DNA from 3 places in the Mycobacterium sp. NGS18 genome. Region 1 is predicted to be linked to each of the others. Evidence: riboswitches for the same ligand, from Rfam matches in the RefSeq annotation. Region 1 holds a riboswitch; each other region holds the start of a gene.
The links. A riboswitch is a leader RNA that binds a small molecule or an ion and turns the genes downstream of it on or off. The one in region 1 is predicted to bind magnesium.
Positions count from the first base shown of each region.

Region 2: another riboswitch for magnesium. It lies ahead of AC5Y31_RS20890 (PE family protein); the one in region 1 lies ahead of AC5Y31_RS21265 (PPE family protein).
Region 3: another riboswitch for magnesium. It lies ahead of AC5Y31_RS20430 (Rv1535 family protein); the one in region 1 lies ahead of AC5Y31_RS21265 (PPE family protein).

Region 1 is NZ_JCALEC010000019.1:36,776-42,473, reverse strand. It holds gene AC5Y31_RS21270 (PPE family protein) at 1-1,151, shown strand, start outside; M-box (ykoK) riboswitch at 1,278-1,464, shown strand; gene AC5Y31_RS21265 (PPE family protein) at 1,874-3,079, shown strand; gene AC5Y31_RS21260 (MgtC/SapB family protein) at 3,102-3,815, shown strand; gene AC5Y31_RS21255 (sterol desaturase family protein) at 3,863-4,774, shown strand; gene AC5Y31_RS21250 (LysM peptidoglycan-binding domain-containing protein) at 4,887-5,465, shown strand; gene AC5Y31_RS21245 (Rv1815 family serine proteinase) at 5,603-5,698, shown strand, end outside.
Region 2 is NZ_JCALEC010000018.1:5,286-10,983, reverse strand. It holds gene AC5Y31_RS20900 (hypothetical protein) at 1-413, shown strand, start outside; gene AC5Y31_RS20895 (PPE family protein) at 469-1,668, opposite strand; gene AC5Y31_RS20890 (PE family protein) at 1,683-1,982, opposite strand; M-box (ykoK) riboswitch at 2,263-2,435, opposite strand; gene AC5Y31_RS20885 (TetR/AcrR family transcriptional regulator) at 2,702-3,313, opposite strand; gene AC5Y31_RS20880 (SDR family NAD(P)-dependent oxidoreductase) at 3,294-4,142, opposite strand; partial or broken gene AC5Y31_RS20875 (LLM class F420-dependent oxidoreductase) at 4,255-5,107, shown strand; gene AC5Y31_RS20870 (nuclear transport factor 2 family protein) at 5,119-5,631, shown strand; gene AC5Y31_RS20865 (alpha/beta fold hydrolase) at 5,591-5,698, opposite strand, start outside.
Region 3 is NZ_JCALEC010000016.1:2,376-8,073, forward strand. It holds gene AC5Y31_RS20420 (cation-translocating P-type ATPase) at 1-3,554, shown strand, start outside; gene AC5Y31_RS20425 (hypothetical protein) at 3,551-3,826, shown strand; gene AC5Y31_RS20430 (Rv1535 family protein) at 3,834-4,037, opposite strand; M-box (ykoK) riboswitch at 4,272-4,439, opposite strand; gene AC5Y31_RS20435 (MFS transporter) at 4,541-5,698, opposite strand, start outside.

The sequences.
Region 1 (5,698 bases):
TCAGCGACCAGGCGTGGCTCGGACCGGCCTCGGAGGCGATGGCCGCCGCCGTCACGCCGTACGTGACCTGGCTGCACGCGACCGCGGCACAGGCCGAGCAGACCGCCGCCCGAGCCACCGCGGCCGCAGCCGCTTTCGATCAGGCCTATGCGGCCGTTGCTCCGCCGCCAGTGATCGCGGCGAACCGCAGCGCGCAGGCGACGCTCGTCGCGACGAACGTGCTCGGACAGAACAGCGCGGCGATCGCGACGCTGGACGCCGAATACGCCCAGCTATGGGTGCAGGATGCGCTCGCGATGTATGGCTACGCGGCGCAGTCGGCGGCGGCGGCCGCGCTGGCCCCGTTCACCGAACCGCCGGCCACCACCGACCCCTCCGGCGTGAGCGGGCAGGTGGCCGCGGCCACCGCCGGCAGCGGACACACTCAGCTGTCGCAGTTGATCGCCGCGCTACCGCAGGCGCTGAACGGGCTCGCTTCCGCGCAAGCGGCGCCACCGGCCGCACCGACCCTGTCGCAGCTGGTCTCCTACTTCGAGATCCTGCCGAAGAGCATTGTGCCGTTCAACGACGCGATCAAGACGGTGCTGTACGGCCTGATCCAGTACTCCCGCAATCTCACGATCGACCTCGACATCGCCGCGGCCACCGGCGGCCGGGCCGGGTTCGGTTCCGGCGCAACGATGCTGGCCGCCGAAGCATCCGCACCGCTGCGCTCCGCATCGGTTTCGGCCGGCGCGGGCCGCGCGGGCACGATCGGCAGACTCAGTGTCCCGCCGAACTGGGTGACGACCGCGCCGGTGGCCAAGCTGGCGGCCACCGCCTTGCCGGCTGCCGCGTCGGCGGCGGCGCCGGCCGCCGCAATCCCCACCGGGGTGTTCGGTGACCTGGCGATGGCGAGTCTGGCCGGACAGGCGCTCACCGGCGCCGCACCGCGGAGTCGTCCCGCCGCGGCGATGAACGGCCATGCGCAGAGCCGGCTGGAACGCCTGGTCACCGAGCTGGCCGGCACGACTGAGGTGCAGCACTGGCACGTCGACCCCAGCCGCCTCGACAGCCTGCTCGAGGAACTGGCCGAACAACCCGGGGTGCACGCCGTACACGTCAACCGCGACGGCCAGAACGCCACCGGGCCGGATCGACAACCGGGTTGACGCGGGCGCTAATTCCGCTTCGACGACAAGCGTTTTCGGTGCCGGCGCGGACCGGTGGTCGTGAAGTGATCGACGACGCGCCGTGGCCGATTGACCCTGCCAGCGACCTGGTGCACTATGGTGAGGCAAGCACCTCGTTAGGTGAGGCGTCTGCACGGATACAGGCCACTGACCCCGAACGTCGAAAGACGCCCCGGGTCAGGACAGCTCCTCCCGGATTAAGGGTTGAGCCCAAGTGGCTTCCGGACCTGCATAATTTGCGCAGGTCAGGACACGCCGTGCAGTGCCGAAGCTCTGACGAGAGGGGTGCGGAGCCCGGCTGTCTGGCCGGGCGCATTCACCTCTGTGTGCATACGTGCAGGCACCCGCGCGTGCCCTGGCCGAGAGGAGGTGAGAGCGACATTGAGTCCGAGTGATAGTTCCTATCCGAGATCGATGGTCGTCTCCTTCGCTCTCGGTACCGCTTTCACCCTCTGATTCGCACCGGCGCTGAATTCGTCGACTGGCGTGCCTTCCGTTCGCGGAGAGCGCCAGGCTTCGCCATGTCCTGAAATCGCTTGACAGCTCGGTCTTTCCGCCGAGCAGCGATTCTCCCGACGTGCCCAGCTCCGGCATGTCGCCATGACCGGCTGCCCGCCATCGGGCCATCGACCGTGCCTGCACACCCGCCAAGACCGCCCAGCGATCTGGACAAAAACCACCGATCAAAAAGGAGCAATGCCATGGACTTCGGAGCATTCCCGCCGGAAATCAACTCAGCTCGTATCTACACCGGCCCCGGCTCGGGGCCGATGATGGCCGCCGCGGGGGCCTGGGACAAGATGGCCGCCGAGCTCGCCGCGGCCGAGGCGGCCTACCAGTCGGTCATCAACGGACTCGTCAGCGAGGGTTGGATGGGCCCGGCGTCCAACGCGATGGCCGCCGCGGCGGCGCCCTACGCGGCTTGGATGGGCACCACCACCATTCAGGCGGAACAGGCTGCGGCACAGGCCAAGGCGGCAGCCGCGGCATTCGATGCGGCCTACGCGATGACGGTTCCGCCGCCGCTCATCGTGGCGAACCGCAGCCAGCTCGCGACGTTGGTGGCCACCAACTTTCTGGGCCAGAACGCCGCGGCGATCGCGGCCACCGAGGCCCACTACGGCCAGATGTGGGCCCAGGACGCCGCCGCGATGTACGGCTACGCGGCCGCGTCGGCGGCGGCCACCAAGGTGACACCGTTCAGCTCGCCGCGCGAGGTCGCCGACCCGTCGTCGCAGGGCGCTCAGCAGGCCGCGGTCGCCCAAGCCGCCGGTAACGCGGCGTCGTCGAATGCGCAATCCACACTGTCCCAGGCGATTACGAACACGCCGCAGACGCTGCAGTCCCTTGCCGCGCCGGTGCAGCCGCCCACGCCGCCGGTCACCGGAGGCGAAGGCATCAGTGCGGGCGACCTGGGCAACGCGCTGACCAACCTGATGAGCAGCTCGTTTTCCCCGATGGGTGCGGCCGGGATCTCCAACTTCGCCGCCGACATGGCGGTGGTACGCGGTGCTGCCATCGCCGCGGGTGACCCGCTGGGCTTGGGCGCCATCGACCCGTTCACGCCGATGTTCGGCGGGTTCGGCGGACTCGGCACCGGAATGCACGGCCTGGGTGCCGGGCTGGGCGGCCTGGGCACCGCCTCGGCGACCATGGGCCACGCGTCCACGGTCGGCGCGCTGTCGGTGCCGCCGTCGTGGGCGGCGTCCATCCCGGCTACCGCAGCCCCGGGCAGCGCCGTGGCCGCCACCGGTTGGACGGTTGCCGCGCACGCGCCGGAGGCCGGCGCGGCCGGTATGCCGGGCGTGCCGTTGGCCGGCGCCGGGCAGGGCCGCAACTACGGTTTCGCCGCTCCGCGGTACGGCTTCAAGCCCACCGTGATGGGTCGGCCGGTAGTCGCCGGCTAGGGCCTGTGACAGGGTTTAGCTCATGCAGACGCTGAGCGTCGCCGAGTTCACGCTGCGACTGGCCGTCGGCTTGGGCTGCGGCGCGCTGATCGGGCTGGAACGCCAGTGGCGGGCCAGGATGGCGGGGTTGCGCACCAACGCGCTGGTGGCCGCCGGTGCAACGCTGTTCGTGCTGTACGGCGTCACCGCCGGGGACACCAGCTCCACCCGGGTCGCGTCCTATGTGGTGTCCGGGGTGGGGTTCCTCGGCGGCGGAGTGATCCTGCGGGAAGGGTTCAATGTCCGCGGCTTGAACACCGCGGCCACGCTGTGGTGCTCGGCTGCCGTCGGAGTGCTGGCGGCGGCCGGGAACCTGCTGTTCGCAGTGATCGGCACCGGCGCGATCGTCGGCACCCACCTGTTGCTGCGACCGCTGGGCCGGCTCATCGACCGCGATCAGCACATCGAGGAGGACGAACCGCAGTCGCCCTACCAGGTGCAGGTGATCTGCCGGCCCAAGTCCGAGAAGTACCTGCGCGCCCAGATCGTGCAGCACACCGCCGGCAACGACTTGGTGCTGCGCGGGATCCACACCGGCAAGGACGCCGAGGACAACATCGCGCTCACCGCGTCCATGCTCGCGGACAGCAGGGCGCCGGACCGCCTCGAGCGCCTGGTCGGCGAATTGTCGCTGCAGCCGGGCGTCTACGCGGTGCACTGGCACTCCGAGGACCCGGCGTCGCTGTCGCCGGAATAAGCACCGGCAGGGCAGCCTAGGCTGGCATCGAGGCGGAGGTGAGCACGGTGGATTGGATCGCTGGTGTGTGGTCGGTGTTGCCCGCGCCGATGCGCGACCCGGTGCTGTTCGCCATCCCGTTCTTCCTGCTGCTGCTGACCCTGGAATGGACTGCCGCCCGCAAGCTGGAAGACCTCGAACGCGGGTCCTACCGGGCCAGGGATGCCTGGACCAGTATCTCGATGGGACTGGTGTCGGTGGCCACCACCGCGGGCTGGAAGTTGCTCGCGCTGTTCGGCTATGCGGCGATCTACACCTATCTGGCGCCCTGGCATCTTTCGCCGAAGCAGTGGTACACGTGGGTGATCGCGATCCTGGGCGTCGACCTGCTCTACTACACCTACCACCGGATGGCGCACCGGATCCGGCTGATCTGGGCCACTCACCAGGCGCACCATTCCAGTCAGTACTACAACCTGGCCACCGCGCTGCGGCAGAAGTGGAACAACAGTGGCGAGATCCTGGTGTGGATCCCGTTGCCGCTCTTGGGAATTCCGCCGTGGATGGTGTTCGCCGCGTTCTCGGTCAACCTGATCTACCAGTTCTGGGTGCACACCGAGCGGATCGACAAGCTGCCGCGACCCATCGAGTTCGTCTTCAACACCCCGTCGCACCACCGCGTGCACCACGGGATGAACCCGGAGTACCTGGACCGCAACTACGGCGGCATCCTCATCATCTGGGACCGGCTGTTCGGCACCTTCGCACCCGAGCGGTTTCGTCCGCGCTACGGGCTGACCAAGCAGGTCGGCACCTTCAACATCGTGACGCTGCAGATCCACGAATACGCCTCGATCATCGCCGATCTGCGCGGCGCTAGCCGGTGGCGTGACCGGCTCGGATACGTTTTCGGGCCACCGGGCTGGCACCCGGTGCCGTCGGCGACGAGGGCGGCCCCACCGGCGGCACTGCCGCAATGATGGAGCGCACCGACCGCTGTTCGCATAGGCTTGCGACGTCGTATCGCAGCGACACCGCCCGGCGCCCTGCGCCGCGGTGTGCCGATGAGAAGGGGACAACGTGGCGCAGAGCTTGGGAGACACCCTCACCGCAGGAAAGAAGCTCGTCAAGGGCGAGTCGCTGACCTCCAAAAACGGGGCATACACCCTGACCTTGCAGGACGACGGCAACCTGGTGCTGGCGTCGCGGGGCAAGGCGGTCTGGGCTTCCGGCACCAACGGCAACGACGTGGTGCGCGCCGAAGTGCAACCGGACGGCAACTTCGTGCTGTACACCGCGGACAAACCGATCTGGCACACCGATACCAAGGGCAAGAAGGACGTCAAGCTGGTTCTCCAGGACGACCGCAACCTGGTGCTCTATGCCGCCGACGGTGCGGCCTGGTCCACCAAGACCGAGACCGACGCTCCGCCGCCAGAGGAGCCCAAGGCCGAAACCCCCAAGCCCGAGGCGGCCCCTGAGGCGCCCGCTGCTCCCGCAGCGCCGGAAGCGCCCGCTGCGCGCACCTACACCGTTGTCGCCGGTGACACCCTGTGGGCCATCGCCGAGCGGTTCTACGGCGACGGCAACAAGTACCCGCAGATCGCTGAGGCCAGCGGTATCGCCAATCCGGACCTGATCCACCCCGGCCAGGAGCTGACGATCCCCTGATCGCCGCTGACCGCCGGCGCGGCGGCTCGGAGCCCACACCGGGCCGGGCCGCTGCGCTGCGGCGGTGATCACGGCGGTCGAACACCGGCCGGACTCGAACCGGCCCTCAACGATCGGAGTCGACGGTGCGCGGGCGCATGGTGCGGGTGCTGGCGGTGTGCGGTGCGGTCGGGGTGGCGACCGCGATTCCGGCGATCGGCACCGCTGGTGCCGATCCGGTACTGGTGTTCCCG
Region 2 (5,698 bases), on a different contig from region 1:
GCCTTCCGGTGCGCTCGATGCTTCCACTGTGCTTCGCCGCCGGTTTCGTCGGCTGCGTGACGCTGCTGCTGAGCGGCTTCACCGCGTTCGATCTGCTGCTCTATCGGCAGAACCACAGCCCGGAGATAGCGGGACTGCTCTACGACCTGGCCTTTGGGCTGCTGGCCATGTCGGGAATGCCCACCGTGGTGGCGCTGGGGGCATTCGCCGTCGCGGTGTATACCCACCGGGTGCTGCCGCGGTACACCGCCCACCTCGCGCTGGCCGCCGCCGTGGTGCATCCGCTGCTCCTGCTGGCGTTCATCGTCGACGACGGACCGCTGTCGCTGGAGGGTTTTTCGATCACCGGGATGCCGGGCTTGTTGTTCGCCTGGATTCTCGGCACAGCGCTGGCGATGCCACGCAGGCCATAGTGACCAAGGCGGCCATATCGCCTCCGCTGCGCACGCCAGAGCCGCTCCGATGTAGCTACCCGACCACGACCGGACGCGGCATCACGGTGGGTTTGACGCCATAGCGCGGCGTGCCGAGCCCGAAGCTGCCGCTACGTCCGCCACCAGGCATCGGCGGCGGCATGGCGGTCATTGCCCTGCTCTCCGGGGCGACCGTCCAGCCACTGCCCGTTCCGGCCGTCGGCGCAGCTGCCGGGACGGCGGTCGCCCAGTTCGCTGGTGCGGACAAGGATCCGACCAGGGTTGCTCGGCCCACTCCGGCCGACACCGTCGAGCCTGTGCCGCCGACCGCAGCTCCGGCAGCGCGGCCGGCGGCCTCGGTCGACGCCAATGTCATACCTGGCGCGGAGCTGAGCCCGCCCCCAGTGAGGGCGGCTGTGCCGCCCTCCATCCCGCGGGCCAAAAACCCGAGCGTGGCCAGACCCGCGAAGCCCTCGAGGTTCCCGCCCGGGTCGAAGATCCCGGTTGCGGCGATCGTGTTCCACAGCTGCGCGTTGATATTCAGGCCCGAGCCGTCGTCATGGCCCCAGGTTCCGTCGAAGAGGCCGTCGAAGAACTTCGTCCAATGCCAATCCGGGTCCGTCGGCCTCGTGCCCTCGGCCGGCGACGCCATGCTGCGCAGTGCGCCGGGCACCTGGTCGTGCGCACCGGTGTCGGCGGGCAGGGCGCCCGAACTGCCCTGCTCTTCCGGACTGGTGGTCTCCGGCGCTACCGCGAACGGGATCAATTGGGTGGCAGTGGCTGAAGCGGCGGCGTAGCTGTACATCGCGACGGCGTCCTGCGCCCACATCTGCGCGTAGCGGGCTTCGGTCGCCGCGATCGCCGGCGTGTTCTGCCCCAAAGCGTTGGTCTTGACCAATGCCGCCAACATCACCCGATTGTCCGCGATCGCCGGCGGCGGCACCGTCATGGCGTAGGCCGACGCGTAGGCGTCGGCGGCGGCGTAGGCCTGTGCCGCGGTCTGCTCTGCTTGTTCGGCGGTGACGCTCATCCAGCTGATGTAGGGCTCGGCGGCCGCAGTCATCGCCGACGCCGACGGACCCCACCAGCCTTGGCTGACCAGACTCGCTACCGCCCATTCGAAAGATATCGCCGCAGAACGCAATTCCGCAGCCAGTAGGTTCCAGGCCCCTGCGGCGGACAGCAGCGGCCCGGCACCGGGACCGGCGTACATGCGGGCGGAATTGATTTCCGGGGGAACTGCTCCGTAATCCATCATCAGAACACCTTTCACCAGATCGAGATGACGTTGGCAGCGTCGGTCGCTGCATAGGACTGCGCGCTGCGCTGCAGCGTGGTCACGAACATCTCGTGCACCACTGCGGCACGCTTGCTGATCGCCTGGTACGTCTGTGCATGTCGGGCGAATTGTGCGGCGGTCAGGGCAGAGACCTCGTCGGCGGCCGCCGGGACCACCCCGGTCGTCGGGCCGGCGGCAGCCACGCTCTGCGCGGCCACGGCGTCGCCGATGCCGCGCAGATCGGCCGCTGTAGCGGTCAGCTCGTCGGGAAGTGCGGACACGAAAGACATCAAAACTCCTTTAAGAATCGCGAATTGCAATGCCGCGTGGCGAGATTCGCGCGCGGAAGACGCGCTCAGGCCAGTGGGCGGACAGCGCGGGAGGGGGAGGGGCCAACCGATTCAGAAAGCGAAAGCGGCGCCGCGAACGGGTTCGAACGAAGTGATCGCCGAACTCGGATAAGGACTATCGCTCGGACTCAATGTCGCTCTCACCTCCTCACGGCCAGGGCACACGGGGATGCCGGCACGGCGTGCACATCAGGGAGAGCCGGGCCGACAGAACAGCCGGGCGGCACCCCTCTCGTCAGAGTTTCAGCACTGCACGGCGTATCCGGCCAGAATCCGGAAGCCACTTGGGCTCAACCCTTAAGCCGGGAGGAGCTGTCCTGACCCTGGGCGTCTCTCGACGTTGGAGGTCAGTGGCCTGTATCCGTACAGACGCCTCGCCTAACGAGGTGCGTTCGCCGCCATGGTGGCAGCAACGGTGGGCGGAGTCAACTCGACCGGCGTGCCGCTCCTGTCGCACCGGCGCGATCGCGACGCGGAAATCGGCTGGAAGTCAGCGCATTTCGCAGAGAAACGTCACGCGAGGCCGACGCGGACGCCGGTCCGATGCAGTGACAGTCGAAATACGCTGGCTGTCAGCTGCATTCATCACGGCAGGGTTGTCTGTGAGAGGCGCGCCGTTGAGTCAGCGTAGAACTCGCTGTGCGCGGCGTGGCAGTGCGCTATGCGCCGGTAACGGGCAGCCGGGCGTCCCGCCAGGGCGCCAACAGCAGCTCGCAGGCGCGGCGCATGTCGGCCTCGGCCTGCGCGGGTGTGGTCTCGCCCATCACCGCCCACGACAGGATGCCGTAGGCGCACTGCTCGACCAGCAGCGCGAGCTGGGTGTCCTCCGCCGTCGGCTCAGTGATCCCGGCAACGGACACGATGGTGCCGCGCAGGTTGAAGTCGCCGCTGGCGGCGGACTCCGCCCGCCGGGCGTTGACCGAGGTGATCATCGCCCGGGCCAGCAGCGGCCGGGCCAGCATGCCGCGGCAGACGCCGGCCATGAGTTCGGTGACATCGGCGGCCGGACACCTCGTGGGCGGCCCGGGTGGTTTGACGGCGCGGGTGTAGTGCAGCAGCAGTGCCGAGAACAGATGATGCTTCGTCGGGTAGTAGCGGTAGACCGTGGTGATCGATACCGCCGATTGGTCCGCCACGTCCTGCATCCGGACGCCTTCCAGCCCGTCGCGGGCACCGAGCCGGGCAGCGGTGGCAAGGATCCGGTCGCAGCGCTGCCGCTGCGCGGCTGTCCGGGGAGTTGCCGGCTCGCGGTCACTCGGGGGCCGGGGCATCGGGGCCTCGCGCCGCAGACGGCGTGCCGCGCAGCAGCTTCTGCATCATCCGGTGGGAAGTGAGGACGGCTTCGGCCCGATCCGATCCGGCGTGTAGTGCCGGGTTGTCGGCGTGGGCAGCGACGACGTGCACCGGGCCGTGGGGGAGCTGCATGAGACCTTCACGGGCCACGTCCGCGGGATCGGACACCCGCATCCCGGGAATGTCGAAGTTCAGCCCGACCCGCTGCATGGCCGGGGTCTTGGTGACGCCGAGCACGAGTTCGAGAACGTGCACGTTGTACTGACGCAGTTCCAGCCACAGGCCCTCGGCATAGATCCGGGTGAACGCTTTCACGCCGCCGTACACGGTGTGCCGCGCCGAGCCCAGATAACCGGTGAGCGAGCCGATCAGCAGTACGCCGCCGCGGCGCCGAGCGCGCATCGAGCCGGCGAAGTGATAGATCAGCGCCAGCGGCGTCGTCACGTTCAGATCGATCACCTGGTGGAAGGCTGCCAGGTCGCCGTCGAGGAACTCCGCGCTGTGGGTGTTGGCGCCCGCGTTGTAGATCAGCAGCCCGACCTCGAGATCCACTGTGACCGCAATGATCTGCGCGACGCTGTCGGCCCGCGACAGATCCAGGGCCAGTTCGCGGACGTCCACGCCGAGCTCCCGGCAGCGATCAGCGGTGTCGCGCAGCGGTGCCGGCTTGCGCGCGATCAGGACCAGGTTGATCCCCGCACGGGCCAGCAACAGGGCGAACTCCGCACCGACGCCTTCGGAGCCTCCTGCGATCACTGCCCAGGGCCCGTACTGCGGCCCCCAGTCCGGGTGGTCACCGCTGGACAACAGCTGCCTCCATAACTAAAATTCACTTTAGTTTATCCCGAGGTTACCCCAGCCACGCGGCGCAAGGAAAGTGCATGAAACCAGTGCGGTACGACGCCCCGCGGGCCCGTTGATGCGCGTCGGCCTCTTCACACCGGTCGTCATCCAGGTCCCCGGCACGGCGTCCGACTGGGAAGCCGGCGGCAGCATCGAGGACGTCGCCGAGATAGCCGCTGCCGCTGATGAACTGGGGTTCGCCCATCTCACCTGCTCCGAGCACGTCGCCGTACCGGTCGAAGTGGCCGCCGTCCGCGGCGCGACCTATTGGGACCCGTTGGCCACCTTGGCTTTTCTGGCCGCGCGAACATCGCGGATTCGGCTGGTGACGTCGGTGGTGGTGCTGGGCTACCACCATCCCCTGGAGATCGCCAAGCGCTACGGGACCCTGGGTCGGATCAGCGGCGGCCGGCTCACCCTCGGCGTGGGGGTCGGTTCGCTGCGCGAGGACTTCGACCTGCTCGGCTGCGAGTGGGAGGATCGCGGGCCCCCGCGCCGACGACGCGATGCGAGCCCTGCGGGCATCCTTGTCGAACACTCGGCCCTCCTATGACGGGCGCTACTACCGGTATGACGCGATGATCGTGGAACCCTGCGCGCTGCAACCACGAGTACCGATCTGGGTGGGGGGACGCACGCGCCGGTCCCTTCGGCGCGCCGTGGAATTGGGTGACGGCTGGACGCCGTTCGGCCTCGCACCGGCTGAGATCACGAAACTGCTTGGCTCCGTGGCACTCCCCGACGATTTCACCGTCGTGCTGGCGACACCATTGCTGGACCCGATCGGCGCCCCGCAGCAGGCCACCGAGCAGATCGGCCGCCTTGCCGAAGCCGGGGCCACCGATGTCAGCTGTGTGATCTCCGCACGATCCCCCGCGCACTTTCGTGAGCAGCTGGCGGCTCTTGCGCAGCTCACCAACCTCGCGTGAACGGAGCGCCCATGAATGAGCAACGGCTGGCCGACCTGGAGCGCCGGCTACAGCGGATCGAGGACGAACGCGCGATCGAGCGGTTGATCGCCTCCTACGGTCCGCTGGTCGATACCGGCGATGCCGAATGCGCCGCCGCCCTGTGGGCTGATGACGGGGTGTACGACGTCGAGGACTGGCTCATGCAGGGCCGCGACGACATCGCGGCGATGGTGCGCTCGTCGGGACATCAGGATCTGATCAACCGCGGCTGCGTGCATTTCCTGGGCCCGGCCGTGGTCATCGTCCACGGCGACGACGCGGTCGCGGTGTGCGCCTCGACGCTGTTGGTCAAACGCGACACCGGCTACCAGGTGGCGCGCGGGGGCGCCAACTACTTCCACTTCCGGCGGGACGCCGAAACCGGACAGTGGCAGATCGTCACACGGATCACCCGCCGCCTGGATGGCAGCGCCGAGAGCCGCGCCCTGTTGGTGGACGGAGTCAGAGGACGGATCCGAGAAACTCCCGCGCCAGGCGAGTGAACTCTTCGGGCCGATCGTAGGTGACGATGTGCCCGGCTCCGGCGATGGTGGCCAACTGTGAATTAGC
Region 3 (5,698 bases), on a different contig from region 1:
CGGTGACCGCCCCGAAGGGCACCCGCACCGCGCGCGAGTCGTTCGCCGCGACTCTGGGCCGCGGCCTGGCCGACCAGCACGGCGTGGTGGTGCTGCGGCCAGGCAGCCTGCGTGAGCTCGACCGGATCGACACCGTGATCATCGACCCGCGGGTGCTGTGCGGCGAGAACCTGCGGGTGATGCAGGTGCGCGGCGCCGACGACGACGAGCTGCGCGCCGTGTGGGCGCAGGCTCTGGCCCGGCTGGGCGATCCCGAACTCACCCCGGGCTGGCACCGGATCGGTCCGCGCGCCGGCGTGCAGGCGTCATTCCAGCCCGCGCTGCTGCCGCTGGCCGCCGCGGTGGTCACCGAGGCCAGGCGCGCCGACGTCGAGGTGATCTCGGTCGAGGTGGATGCGCTCGGCGAGCTGCGGCCGATCTTCGATGAGATCCGTCCGCTGGACGGCGCATCCATCGATGAGGCGCTGGCGGCTGCGGCGAGGGCCTACCAAGCCGACGGTCACGACGTTGCGGTGCTCTCGACGGCCGCGGTCGACGCGCTCGCCGCGGCCGACGTGGCACTGGGCATGCTGGCGGGGCAGGGCAGCCCGCCGTGGTGCGCCGACGTGTTGCTGACCGACCTGGCCGCGGCGTGGCGGATGCTGCACGCGTTGCCGGCGGCCCGCTCCGCCAGTCGCCGTGGTGTCGAGATCGCCACCGGCGCTTCGACATTGGGTGCGCTGCTGATGCTGCCCGGGGTGCGTGGCCGCGGTCCCGGTCCGGTGACCACCGGCGCCGCGGCCGGCGCGCTTTCCGGTTACTGGCTGGCCCGGCGCGCGGTGGACGCCGCGATGCCGCGGCCGGCCGCGGTGCACGAGTGGCACGCCATGTCGATCGATCAGGTGCGGGCGGTGCTTCCGCCGCCGGACCAGGAGATGCCGACCGAGAGCCACCACGCACCCGCGGCGGCGGCCGCACTGGCGGCCGTCGACCTGGCCCGCCGCGGCGCCCAGCGCACCGCACCGCCGAAACTGTTCTGGCAGTTCGCCCAGGCGGTGCGCAGTGAACTGTCCGACCCGATCACCCCGGTGCTGGCGCTGGGGGCCGCGGCCAGCGCGGTGCTGGGCTCACCGGTCGACGCGATCCTGGTCGGCTCGGTGGTCAGCGGCAACGCGGTGCTGGCCGCCGCGCAGCGACTGGTGGCCGAACGCCGGCTCAACGTCCTGCTCAATGAGCAGGTGGCCCCGGCCCGCAAGGTGATCCTGGGCGCCACGGCCGACGACCGGACCTACTGCGACGTGAACGCCGAAGAACTGCGCCCCGGCGAGCTGATCGAGGTCCGGTCCCACGAGGTGGTGCCCGCCGACGGCCGCCTGATCGACGCCGACGACCTGGAAGTCGACGAGTCCTCGCTGACCGGCGAATCCCTGTCGGTGGTCAAGCAGGTCGAGGCCACCCCCGGCGCGGATCTGGCCGACCGCGAGTGCATGGTCTACGCCGGCACCACCGTCATCACCGGCACGGCGCTGGCGCTGGTGACCGCGGCCGGCGCCGACACCTACAGTCGCCGGGCCGCCGACCTGGTCGCCGGTGAGCAGTCCGCGGTCGGCCTGCAGCACCAGCTGAGCCTGCTGACCAGCAAGGCGTGGCGGATCAGCCTGGCCGGCGGTGCGCTGGTGACCGGGCTGGGCATGCTCCGGCGCACCGGGCTGCGCCAGTCGGTGGCCTCCGGCATCGCGATCGCCGTCGCGGCGATCCCGGAAGGGCTGCCGCTGGTGGCGACCCTCGCCCAGCAGGCGTCGGCGCGCCGATTGACCAAATCCGGTGTGCTGGTGCGGGTTCCACGTTCGGTCGAGGCGCTGGGCCGCGTCGACGTGGTGTGCTTCGACAAGACCGGGACGCTGAGCCAGAACCGGCTGCGGGTGACCGAGGTGAAACCCGCACCGGGCTACTCGCCCGACCAGGTACTGAGGTTCGCGGCGCAGGCCGCGCCGGCGACCAACGGCCGCCAGGTGCACGCCACCGACGCCGCCATCGTCGAGGCCGCGGTAGCCGCAGAGGTGGTCGATCCCGATCGTGGGGAAGTCGCCCACCTGCCGTTCCGGTCCGGCCGCAGTTACTCGGCGTCGGTCGACGGCGCCGAGCTGTCGGTCAAGGGCGCCCCCGAGGTGGTCGGGCCCGCCTGCGGCGGAGACCCGGCGATCCGCCGAACTGTGCTGGAGATGGCCGGCGAAGGCCTGCGGGTGATCGCGGTCGCCCGCCGGCACCTGTCCCCCGAACAGGTGGCCGCCCTCGGCGACGACCCGGATCCCGAGGACATCGCCGAATTCTGCGGTGCCGGACTGACTTTCGTCGGCCTGCTGGGTATCGCCGACACCCCGCGCCCGGAAGCCGCCGATCTGCTGGCCGAGCTGGACCGCCGCGGGATCCCGGTGCGGCTGATCACCGGCGACCACCCGGTCACCGCCACCGCGATCGCCCGGGAGATGGGCCTGGCCGTCAGCGCCGACCAGGTGATCAGCGGCGCCGACTGGGATGCGTTGTCGCGCAAGGGTCAAGAGCAAGCGGTGGCCGAGAAGGTGGTGTTCGCCCGGATGTCACCGGAGAACAAGGTTCAGGTCGTCCAGACCCTGGAGCGCACCGGCAAGGTGTCGGCGATGGTCGGCGACGGCGCCAATGACGCGGCCGCGATCCGGGCGGCCACCGTGGGCCTCGCCGTCGTCGCGCACGGCAGCGAATCGGCGAGCACCGCCGCGGACGTGGTGCTGGTCGGCGGCAGGGTGCATGCGCTGCTGGACGCGCTGGACGAGGGCCGCGAACTGTGGCAGCGGGTGCAGGCAGCGGTGGCGGTGCTGTTGGGCGGCAACGCCGGCGAGGTGGCGTTCGCGATCATCGGCAGTGCGATCACCGGCCGCTCGCCGTTGAACGCCCGCCAGCTGCTGCTGGTGAACATGCTCACCGATGCGCTGCCGGCCACCGCGCTGGCGGTCAGCGAGCTCAGTGACTCCGCCGCGTCGGCGGCTCGCGGGCCGGATCCCGACGCGCTGTGGCGCGCGGTCGCCGTGCGCGGCGTGACCACGGCGTCGTCGGCGGTCGGTGCCTGGGCACTGGCGTCGGTCACCGGGCGACAGCAGCGGGCGTCGACCGTCGCCCTGGTGTCGCTGGTGGCGGCCCAGCTCGGCCAGACGCTGCTGGACTCCCACGACCCGCTGGTGGTGCTCACCGCGGTCGGATCGCTCGGCGCGATGGGAACGTTGATCACCATTCCCGGTGTCAGTCAGCTGCTGGGCTGCACCCCGCTGGGCCCGCTGGGCTGGGCCCAGGCATTGGGTACGGCGACGGTCGCCACCGTCGGTGCGGCCGTGGTACCCAAGCTGGTGTCCGGTTGGCAGGACATCGCGGACAAGCCCAGAGAGTTCATCGTTCCGGGGCCGCGCCGGCCGGACGGCACCGCGGCGTCCAACGGCCACCCCGCGCCGCACCTGCGGCTTGTGCACAATGGGGACACCGGCTCTCGTCGCGGAACGGCCGCGGCCCGATCATCCGGCGACCCGTCGCCACCAGGAGGCTCATGATGGCGGACAAGCCGCGGCGCAGCACATCGCAAAAAGAAGCGGTGGCCCATATCCGCGAGGCGGAGGGCTTCGCGGTCGAGTTGCCGCTGGTCGGAAAGGTGACGGTGCCGCGTCCCGAGCAGTTGGCCTACTACGGGGGGCTGGCGCTGCTGGCCGCCTTCGAGATCATCGACTGGCCGGTTGCCGTTGCGGTGGCCGCCGGCCACATTCTGGCCAACAACCACCGCAGCGACGTGCTCGAGCAACTCGGCGAGGCGTTAGAAGACGTCTAGCGCGACCTCAGTTGTTGACGGTCAGCACCCCGACGCGCCACAGGAGTGCGTACATCTGGTTCAGCGGACCGCTGAGCAGCCGGGTGGCCATGTCGACCACCGGGTCTGAGGCAGGCGCGGCGGGCGCGCTCCGGCGGGCGTCCAGCTTGGTCGGCGTGCTGATGACACGCGGGGCCGGAGCCGTGATGTCGGTGTAAGCGATTGCAACCATGATGATGGCCTCCTAGTCGCGTAACGGTGCTACGCGCCCAGCGAGGAGCTCAGGATTTTTGCTCAGCTGGAGGCGGTATGCGACCGTTCGGATGGGGACGGAACAGACGTCAGATATCGGCTCGGACTATCACCGGAACTCATTCGTCCCTCACCTCCTCTCGGTCGCGGACACGCGCTGGCGTGCCGGTTTTCACCGCATGCTCGTGGAGGCAGCCCCGACGACTGTCGGGAGACCGCACCCCTCTCGTCAGAGCTTTGGCACTGCACGGCGTGTCCATCTCTGGAAGCCACTTGGGCTCAACCCTTAAGCCGGGAGGAGCTGTCCTGACCCGGGGCGTCTTTCGACGTTCGGGGTCAGTGGCCTGTGTCCGTGCAGACGCCTCACCTAACGAGGTGCTTGCGTGGTCCATAGTGCATCACGCGCGAGCCCGGGTCAACTCCCCGAATTTCGGGCGTGTCGGACACACCTGACCTGCCCAAATGCGCTTGTGCCGCGAGCATTCACGCCGCCGCGCGGTCGGACACATTCACCGGCTCGATCGCATACCGCCCCGGCGCCAGCCAGGAGGTCAGCGCGCCGAGCACCATCATCACCGCGGCGGCGGCGAACACCACCTCCAGCCCGGTGTGGAACGGCCCGGAGATGAGCTGGGGGAAGAAGCTCTGCCCGGTCAGCGCCTGGGCGTCGACGCCGGGATGGTTCAGGGCGCCGGAGGGCCCCAACAACTCGGCGATCGGGTTGTAGCCCAGAAACGCCGCGAACAGGCTGCCCACCGGTGGCGTGGCGGCCACCTGGTCGGCCACCGCGGCCGACACGCCCTGCTGCTGCAGCCCGGCGCCCATCGCCGCGGGCAGCGTGTTGGCCAGACCGATCACCATCAGCGAGAAGAAGACGCCGATCGACAGCGACGTGCCGGCGTTGAAGAACGTGGCCCGCACGCCCGACGCCGCCCCGCGCTGATCGGCCGGGACGCTGGACATGACCACGGCGCTGTTGGGCGCGGTGAAGATCCCACCGCCCAGCCCGTTGAGGAACACCAGCGCCGCGAACATCCGATAGTCGAAGTCGACCGGCAGCATGACCAGCGCCACGAACGTCGCCGCCATCAGCACCATGCCGCCGACCGCGAACGGCCGGGCGCCGTGCCGGTCCGACAGCGACCCGGCCACCGGCCCGGCCAACAGGAACCCGGCCGTCATCGGCAGCAGATAGATCCCCGACCACAGCGGGGTGGATTCGAAGCTGTAGCCGTGCAACGGCAACCAGATGCCCTGCAGCCAGATGATCAGCATGAACTGCAGCCCGCCGCGCCCGATCGCCGACATCAGGCCCGCCACGTTGGCCATGCCGAAGGCCGGGATCAAAAACAGCCGCACATCGAGCAGCGGCGCGGCCACCCGCAGTTCGATGACACAGAACAGCACCAGCAGCGCCACCCCCAGCGCCAGCGCGCCCAGCACGGCGGGGCTGGTCCAGCTGGTGGGCGAATTCCCATGCGGCTGAATGCTGTAGGTGATCGCGGTCAGCAGCACGGTCAGGCCCAGTCCCAGCGTCACGGTGCCGGCCCAGTCCAGCTTGGCCGGTGCCCGCTCCCCGAGTTCGTGCAGCGAGCGCACCGACCAGATGGTGCCCAGCACCCCGATCGGCACGCCGGCCCA